4 regions of the Caulobacter sp. DWR1-3-2b1 genome follow, and region 1 is predicted to be linked to each of the others. Evidence: predicted binding sites of a transcription regulator. Region 1 holds the regulator's gene; each other region holds the start of a gene.
The links. Region 1 encodes LexA, which represses DNA repair genes until DNA is damaged. Its sites were predicted from a motif close to ATGTTCNCNANNTGTTCT; they were not measured.
Positions count from the first base shown of each region.

Region 2: the regulator LexA is predicted to act here: its motif matches at 836-853, upstream of uvrA (excinuclease ABC subunit UvrA).
Region 3: the regulator LexA is predicted to act here: its motif matches at 1,267-1,284, upstream of ssb (single-stranded DNA-binding protein).
Region 4: the regulator LexA is predicted to act here: its motif matches at 771-788, upstream of ACP69S_RS06640 (ATP-dependent helicase).

Region 1 is NZ_JAFCSZ010000010.1:48,768-50,952, reverse strand. It holds gene mfd (transcription-repair coupling factor) at 1-416, shown strand, start outside; gene lexA (transcriptional repressor LexA) at 617-1,327, opposite strand; gene ACP69S_RS11310 (hypothetical protein) at 1,689-1,991, shown strand; gene trpC (indole-3-glycerol phosphate synthase TrpC) at 2,099-2,185, opposite strand, start outside.
Region 2 is NZ_JAFCSZ010000012.1:38,031-40,215, reverse strand. It holds gene ACP69S_RS12545 (ABC-F family ATP-binding cassette domain-containing protein) at 1-378, opposite strand, end outside; gene ACP69S_RS12540 (hypothetical protein) at 513-692, opposite strand; gene uvrA (excinuclease ABC subunit UvrA) at 932-2,185, shown strand, end outside.
Region 3 is NZ_JAFCSZ010000019.1:71,412-73,596, reverse strand. It holds gene ACP69S_RS15795 (hypothetical protein) at 1-85, shown strand, start outside; gene ACP69S_RS15790 (hypothetical protein) at 145-825, shown strand; gene ACP69S_RS15785 (hypothetical protein) at 839-1,234, shown strand; gene ssb (single-stranded DNA-binding protein) at 1,367-1,870, shown strand; gene ACP69S_RS15775 (alpha/beta hydrolase) at 1,958-2,185, shown strand, end outside.
Region 4 is NZ_JAFCSZ010000005.1:32,758-34,942, forward strand. It holds gene ACP69S_RS06630 (ribbon-helix-helix domain-containing protein) at 45-293, shown strand; gene ACP69S_RS06635 (hypothetical protein) at 475-681, opposite strand; gene ACP69S_RS06640 (ATP-dependent helicase) at 789-2,185, shown strand, end outside.

The sequences.
Region 1 (2,185 bases):
TGATCCCGGACGAATATGTGCCGGACCTCAATGTGCGCTTGTCGCTCTATCGCCGCCTGTCCGAGGCTGAGAAGTCGGCCGACCGCGAAGCCCTGGCCGCCGAACTGATCGACCGCTTCGGCCCGCTGCCGCCCGAGACCGATAGCCTGCTCAAGGTCGTCGCCATCAAGGGCCTGTGCCGCGAGGCCAATGTGGCCAAGATCGATGTGGGACCCAAGGGCGCCGTGGCCAGCTTCCGCAACGATACTTACGCCAATCCGCTGGGCCTGATGCAGTACGTCGCCAAGAACGGTCTGATCTGGAAGATCCGTCCGGATCAGAAGGTGGTGATCAAGGGCGAGTGGGACACCCCGGCTCAGCGGCTCGATGCGGCGGAGAAGATCCTGGGGCACTTGGCGCGGATCGCGAAGGAGTAGAGGCTCCGGAGCCCGCTCCCTATCTATTCTTGTCATCCCGGAAGCCTCGCAGAGGCTACACGGGACCGCAGCAAGTCCATGAGCTTGCTGCGGTCCCGACTCTCCGCTTCGCTTCGGCCGGGATGATAAGGTTTGAAATTGAAAAAGGCCGCCCCGACATCGCCGGGACGGCCTTCGATTTCGGAAAAGTCGCCGCGGCGCTAGTGATACCGCCGGATCAGCCCCACCAGCTTGCCCTGCACCTCGACCTGATCCGGACCGAAGATGCGCGTCTCGTACTTCGGGTTTGCCGCCTCCAGAGCGATCGAGCCGCCCTTCTTGCGCAGGCGCTTGAGTGTGGCTTCTTCGCCCACCAAGGCTACAACGATCTCGCCGGAATTTGCGGTGTCGCCTTTCTTGATGATGACGTAGTCGCCGTCGAGGATTCCGGCCTCAATCATCGAGTCTCCGGAAACCTCGAGTACGTAATGCTCCCCGCTGCCGAGCATCGACTCTGGCACTGGCAGGCGCTCGCGTTCGTGCTGGATGGCGTCGATGGGCGTACCGGCGGCGATCTTGCCCAGCATCGGCAATTCGCGGCTGTCATTGGCCGCCGTCGGCGCCGAGCCGCTGCTCGTCGCAGGTGGAACGCCGCCGCCTTCAACAACCTGTGGCTTGAACGTGCCGCGTCCCTTGGGCGGCGCGGCCGTGGTCGCCTGTTGCGGCAGCTTCACCACTTCCAGCGCCCGGGCCCGGTGGGCCAGACGACGGATGAAGCCGCGCTCTTCCAGCGCCGTGATCAGCCGGTGGATGCCGGACTTCGACGCGAGATCCAGCGCCTCCTTCATCTCGTCGAACGACGGCGATACGCCGCTCTCCTTGATGCGTTCGTGGATGAACATCAGCAGCTCGTGCTGCTTGCGCGTGAGCATCTCGACCTCGATGAAGACGCGGAACAAACCGCAAACCTTGTGAATGTTCTCTAGGTGTTCTTCCTTAATGTCAAGTTGACGCGCTTGCGGCGTCACAGGTCGAGCATTTGCTGGCGTGGATAGTGCCAATCAGGCCCTCGCTCGTCGAATCGGCCTTTGAGGTTGTCGCGAGATTCCCTCTCCGGTGATGGTCGCTGACAGCGACTGCAGCGTACGGAGCCTCCTGGCGGATCGCGCGTCGCTTCATGTCCGTCCCGATCCTCGAGATGACGGGATGGGCTGTTTGGAACCTCAACTGGAGAATTGTGTTTCCGGTTGAGCTTCCGTCGACTTGGCGGCGGTCAACTCAGGAGCATTTCCCATGCGTCTACTCACCCTCGTCGCCGTTGCCGCCATCGCATCAGCCGCGGTCGCCTGCTCGCCGAAGACCGAAAGCGAAACCGCCGCCGCCGCCGATCACGCTGGCGCCGCCACAGCGTCGGCCGCCAACGACGCGGCCAATAACACTGCCATCGCCGCCGACAAGACGGGCGACGCGGTCGCCACCGGCGCCGCCAATACCGCTGCAGCTGCCGACAAGGCCGCCGACGCGACCGCTGAAGGTGCTGCGACGGCGGGACGCAAGGCCGAGGCGGCTGCCGCCGCCGCCGCTAAAACCCACTAATCGCCTGATCTCCAACCGACGCGCGCCCCTGTGGCGCGCGCCGGCCAAGAGGGCGGTCCGGCAGGCGCCTATTAAGCGCGTCGGCTGCAAGCCCGCAAAAGGGCAGGCTAGGCCAGCAGCGCCCTTGTCGCGGCCGTGACGTTGGCCTGGCGCATCAAGCTCTCGCCGACAAGCATGGCTGTCGCGCCGACCGC
Region 2 (2,185 bases), on a different contig from region 1:
GACATCGCCGAGGGCCTGAGCGATGCGACCCGGCAGGTCCCAGTCGGCTTCGGAGAGGTCGGTCTCGTCGCCCTCCCCGGCCTCGATCCGAGACAGGCGGTCCCAGCCGGTCGCGACGCCGAGCAGCGAGACCAGCCGGCCGTCGGTCGAAAGGTCCGGCGTCTGGTCCAGCATAGCGACCGAACCGGCGCGCCCCACCGTCCCGGCGGCGGGCGCGCGCTCGCCAGCCATGATGGCCAGCAGGCTCGACTTGCCCACGCCATTGCGGCCGACGAGGCCGGCGCGCTCGGCCCCGATGGAAAGGGTCAGGTTTTCGAAGAGGCGGCGGCCGTCAGGCGTAGCGGCGGCGACGGATTCCAGTGTGATGAAGGCAGACATCGAAGCTCACGGTCAGGGGAACGGGAAGGACGAACAGGTCTTCCGTTGCGCTGATCATGGGAGCCTCCATCATGGATCGAAGGTTGCCGATTTACGCTGACAAGCAGCGTTCGGCAAGCTAGGCCGGAACGCGTCTAGTTCGGCGCGATGGTATTGAACACATAGACCAGCGAGCTCACCCCGCCGATGAACACCATGAAATCGACAACCGGGTTGCGCGGCTTCAGACTATGGGCGTCGCGGATCGCCTGCTTGCCCTGCGCCTGTTTTTCGCTCGTCTTGCCCGCTTTCGCCGGCTTGGCCGCCTTGCTCATCGCATACTCCTTTGCTGGAGCCACTAAGCCAGACACAGCTGAAGATGGCGCTTTCAAAGGCGGTTAAGGGTCGGAAACTAAGACCGCGCGTCATCTGCTGACATCTACTGTCAGCAGATGACGGCGCTTTCACGCCGCGACATTTGTTCGCATCCTGTTCTTGTGTTAATTCCCGCGTCGAGCCCTACATATAGCCGCCGCGCTGCACCCTCCTGGCGGCTCTCTGCGTTCCGGAAAACATGGCCGAACAACTGAACTTCATCCGCGTTCGCGGCGCCCGCGAGCACAATCTGAAGAACGTCAGCGTCGATATCCCGCGCGGCGAACTGGTGGTGCTCACCGGCCTGTCGGGCTCGGGCAAGAGCTCGCTGGCGTTCGACACGATCTATGCCGAAGGCCAGCGCCGCTATGTGGAGTCGCTGTCGGCCTATGCGCGCCAGTTCCTGGAGCTGATGAGCAAGCCGGACGTCGACCTGATCGAGGGTCTGTCGCCGGCCATCTCCATCGAGCAGAAGACCACCTCGCGCAATCCGCGCTCGACCGTCGGCACGGTCACCGAGATCCACGACTATATGCGCCTGCTGTGGGCGCGGGTCGGCATTCCCTATTCGCCCGCCACTGGCCTGCCCATCGAGAGCCAGACCGTCAGCCAGATGGTCGACAAGATCACCGTCCTGCCCGAAGGCACGCGTCTCTACCTGCTGGCCCCCGTCGTTCGCGACCGCAAGGGCGAGTACAAGAAGGAGATCGCCGAGTGGCAGAAGGCCGGCTTCCAGCGGCTGAAGATCGACGGCGAATACTACCCCATCGAGGACGCCCCGGCCCTCGACAAGAAGTTCAAGCACGACATCGACGTGGTCGTGGACCGCATCGTCACCAAGCCCGACATGGAGCAGCGGCTGGCCGACTCCATCGAACAGGCCCTGCGCTTGGCCGACGGTCTGGCCGTGGCCGAATGGGCGACGATCGACGAGGGCGAGAATGAGCCCAAGCGGCTGCTGTTCTCGGAACGCTTCGCCTGCCCGGTCAGTGGCTTCACCATTGCCGAGATCGAGCCGCGGCTGTTCTCGTTCAACAATCCGGCGGGCGCCTGTCCGGCCTGCGACGGCCTGGGCGCGAAGCTGGCCTTCGACGCCGACATGGTGATCCCCGACAAGGACAAGAGCCTGCACAAGGGCGCCGTCGCGCCCTGGGCCAAGGGTCCCTCGCCGCTCTATACCCAGACCCTGCAGGCCCTGGCCCGCCACTACGGCTTCTCGATGGACGAGCCCTGGCACAAGCTGGCCGACAGCGCCCGCGACATCGTGCTGTTCGGGTCGAAGGGCGAGAAGATCAAGTTCGTCTATGACGACAACGCCCGGAAGTACGAGGTCGCCAAGCCCTTCGAGGGCGTGCTGCCCAACCTCGAACGCCGCTGGCGCGAAACCGATAGCAGCTGGGTTCGCGAGGAACTGGGCCGCTACCAGTCCGACACCCCCTGCGAGGTCTGCCAT
Region 3 (2,185 bases), on a different contig from region 1:
CAAGACCGGGGGGACAGTGCCGGCCTATCTCAAGAACCAGATTTCCAACTATCAGGCCGCGCTAAACCGTCTGACTGGCGGATAGTCGTTCTGACAGGGGCCGTGAAGCTTGAAAGCGCCATCTTCGCGTCGTAGCCAGTGTTCATGGAACCTCTGAAAGACCGACGCATCGTTCTGGTGGGCGGCGCCGCGCTGGCGCTCCTGGCTGGCCTCGGCATCGCCATCGTCCTGCTGGGCGGCAAGGACAAGCCGACAGAACCGCCTCCAGCCTCGCGCGCAGGCCTGATCGTCGAGACTGGACGGGCCGACGACACCAAGCTGGACCCGGCGCGCCCGCTGCGCTGCTTCGTGAGCGGACAGTTTGTCGGTGAGACTACCCTGGCCGAATGCGCCAAAAAGAACGGCGTCGCCACGGGCGCACTGGATGTCGGCGTCGACGAAACGGGCGCCTTGGCCGCCGCCGATCAGGCCGGCATGGTGCTGACGCCTCTGCCGCCTCCGACCGTTTACGCTCCGCCACCCTCGACCGTGACACCCGGACCTGCGCCATCGCCGGCCACGAGCGCGTCGAGCACGCCGCTAGCGGCCTGCTGGCGCTATTCAGGCGCTGAATGGCGTCGTCTGCCGGGTGACATCACCCTGAACGCTTGCGTTCAGACGCTATTCGCCGGTCGTTGCGAGCGGCCGGGCGGCGCCACCTATGGCCGCTGGGCCGAGGAAACCCTGCGGCTGGTTCCGGGCCGCGTTGAAGCTTCGTTCGACAATCGTTCCTTCCACCCCGTGATCGACCAGGGACCGAACTGCTCGATCCCGGCCGCCGGCTGAGACGAGTACCGCCATGCGCCGTCCGATCCTGATCGCCGTCTCCGTCGCCGCTGCGGGCCTGGCGCTGTCGGCTTGTGAAAAGCAGATCAAGGCGCCCTTCGAAAAGGGTGTCTGCTTCCATGTCGCGACCAACAAGGACAAGACGCTGCGGTTCAATCCCGTGGAGCGCAATGTCCCGTCGATGGAGCAATGCGCGGCGACGCTCGAAGGCATGCGCATTCGCTTCTTGCGCATGGGCAGTCCCAACCGCTCCCTGACGGGCTCGTATCAGGGCAGCTTCATCTTCGTTGAGAAGCAAGGGATCTATCTGGGCCAGAGCTATGATGGAGCGCGCTTCATGTCGCTGGTTCGCACGGGTGACGGCAGGCTGGCGGTGCCAGGTGCGATCCGCCAGGTTCCCGCGCAATAACGCCGTTCGATTCTAATTGCCTCCCGTCCACAGGAACGTATTGAGAACAAAATTGCGTTGACCTTGGCGCTCCGTTAACGTCTTCCTCAGATTCCGGCGCATGGGTCGCCGGGCGTGAACAAGGTCGAAGCGATGGCGGGCAGCGTCAACAAGGTCATTCTGGTGGGCAACCTCGGGGCCGATCCCGAAATCCGCAGCCTGGGTTCCGGTGACCGCGTCGCCAATCTGCGCATCGCCACTTCGGAAAGCTGGCGCGACCGCACGTCGGGCGAGCGCAAGGAAAAGACCGAGTGGCACCGGGTCGTGATCTTCAACGACAATCTGGTCAAGGTCGCCGAGCAATATCTGCGCAAGGGCTCCACGGTCTATATCGAGGGCGCCATCCAGACCCGCAAATGGACCGATAATACCGGCGCCGAAAAGTACTCCACCGAGATCGTGCTGCAGAAGTTCCGCGGTGAACTGACCATGCTGGGCGGGCGCGGCGACGGCGCCGGCGCGTCCTCGGGTGGCGGCGATGACGGCTATGCGAGCGGCGGCGGCGGCGGCGGTTATGGCGGCGGAGCGCCGCGCAGCCAGCCCAGCGGTCCCCGCGAAAGCTTTTCGGCGGACCTGGACGACGAGATCCCGTTCTAGGTTCGAGCCAGATCGGCTACGTTTCCGGCGAGCGGTTTAACGACCGCTCGCCGCTTCTGTCTCAGCTTCGCTCGTTTCGGAATCGCCATGTCGCCATCATCCTGGATCGCTGCCGCCGGCGCGCTGACTCTTTTAGTCGTGGGTGGAAGCGCGTGCGCCGCCGCGCCGGAGTTTAAGCCGGCCGCATGCGTTGGCGACTATTCGGCCGTTAGCCAGAAGGTCGACTGCGGGAACCTGATCGTTGACGAGGCGAGGGGGCAGACGAGGAGCCGTCGGATCAGCATTGCCGTGGCCATCGTGCGGGCCTCGGCGCCC
Region 4 (2,185 bases), on a different contig from region 1:
AGATGACATTGCGTCACCTTTAATCAAGGGGCATTTGACCAGGCATGGGCAGTCTAAAGAAGCGCTCGGTAAATCTGGCGGGCCACGCCACGTCCCTGGCGCTTGAGCCAGAGTTCTGGACCGCCCTCGATCGGGCGGCGCAGGCCGAGGCAATGAGCCTTGCAGCCCTGATCCAGCAGATCGACACCGGCCGAGGCGAGCGGCCACTCGCCTCGGCTTGCAGGGTCTTCGCCCTTCGACGCGCCGGCGCCGATCAGCCGGGTCGCGGCGAGGTCGGCAACGGCGACGGCTGAGGGTTTGGCATAGACCGCGACGGTGCGGACGGCGTCCGGAACTGAAGCTCGGACGGAACGCTCACCGTCCCGCCCAGACGCCAGGCCACCAACAGCGTCACCACCACGACAAGTACGATCAGACCGGCCAGCCAGCCGCCCGATCCGTCGTGATGCGAATGCGCGTGTTTCATCCTCGAGCCTAGTTGCCCGGCGGCTTTGGCGCGTCCGGAAGCTTGGGCGCAGAAGCCGAGATGTTGACATCGACCGACTTCTTCTGGGTCATTCCGCCGGAATAGACAAAGAAGGCGATGATCGCGACGATCACCACCAGACCGCCGACGATGAACGCCAGGGCGCTGTTGCCGCCACCGCTGTTGCCGCTGCTATTGCTCGAACCCTCGGCCATGTAGGCCTCCCTTATTGATGTGTCGGATCAACGACGTTCAACGCTGACGGTTCCGTAATCGCTGCCGGGGGGCTTAAGCCGGCCACCGTTCGTGCTACATATGTTCCATGTCTTCTGGCCCCGACTCGCCCCCTCATCATGGCGACCTCTCCTCTCCGCGCATCTCCGATCTGGCCCGCCCCCGCGGCCCGGGCGGCGGCGACCCCCATGGGCAAGCAAGCTATCTCGACGGACTGAACCCCGAGCAGCGCGCGGCCGTCGAGACGACGGAAGGACCCGTGCTGGTCCTGGCCGGCGCCGGCACCGGCAAGACGCGGGTGCTGACCACGCGCCTGGCTCACATCCTGTCGATCGGCCGCGCCCGCCCTTGGGAACTGTTGGCCGTGACCTTCACCAACAAGGCCGCCCGCGAGATGCGCGAGCGGATCACTCACATCATCGGCGCCGAGGCCGAAGGCCTGCGGTGGCTCGGCACCTTCCACTCGGTGGCCGCCCAGATCCTGCGCCGCCACGCCGAGCTTGTCGGCCTGAAGTCCAGCTACACCATCATCGACAATGACGATCAGGAACGCCTGCTCAAGCAGTTGATCGAGGCCGAGAACATCGACGCCAAGCGCTGGACGCCCAAGATCCTGGCGGGGATGATCGACAACTGGAAGAACAAGGGCTGGACGCCCGAGCGCGTGCCGCCTGCCGAAGGGTCCGAGTTCGCTGCGGGCAAGGGCGTCACCCTTTACCGTCAGTACCAGGAGCGGCTGCGCATCCTGAACGCCTGCGATTTCGGCGACCTGCTGCTGCACAACATCACCATCTTCACCAGCCATCCCGATGTGCTGACCGACTACCAGACCCGGTTCAAATATGTGCTGGTCGACGAGTACCAAGACACCAACATCGCCCAGTATCTGTGGCTGCGCCTGCTGGCCCAGGGCCGTCAGAACGTGTGCTGCGTTGGCGACGACGACCAGTCGATCTATGGCTGGCGCGGGGCCGAGGTCGATAACATCCTGCGGTTCGAGCGTGACTTTCCAGGCGCCAAGGTGGTCCGGCTGGAGCGCAATTATCGCTCGACCGAGCACATCCTGGCCGCCGCCTCGGGCCTGATCACCGCCAACAAGGACCGCCTGGGCAAGACCCTGTGGACCGAGGCCATGGGCGGCGAAAAGGTCAAGGTCAGCGGCGTCTGGGACGGCGAGGCCGAGAGCCGAATGGTCGCCGACGAGATCGAGAAGGCTAAGCGGGCCGGCCGAAAATATAGCCATATGGCGATATTGGTCCGGGCCAGCTTCCAGATGCGCGCTTTCGAAGAGCGCTTCGTGATGCTGCAGATCCCCTACAAGGTGGTCGGCGGCCCGCGCTTCTTCGAGCGGGCCGAGATCCGCGACGCCCATGCCTATCTGCGCCTGATCCAGTCGCCCGACGACGACCTGGCCTTCGAGCGCATCGTCAACACGCCCAAGCGCGGCATCGGCGACACCTCGGTGCAGAAACTGCTGCACATCGC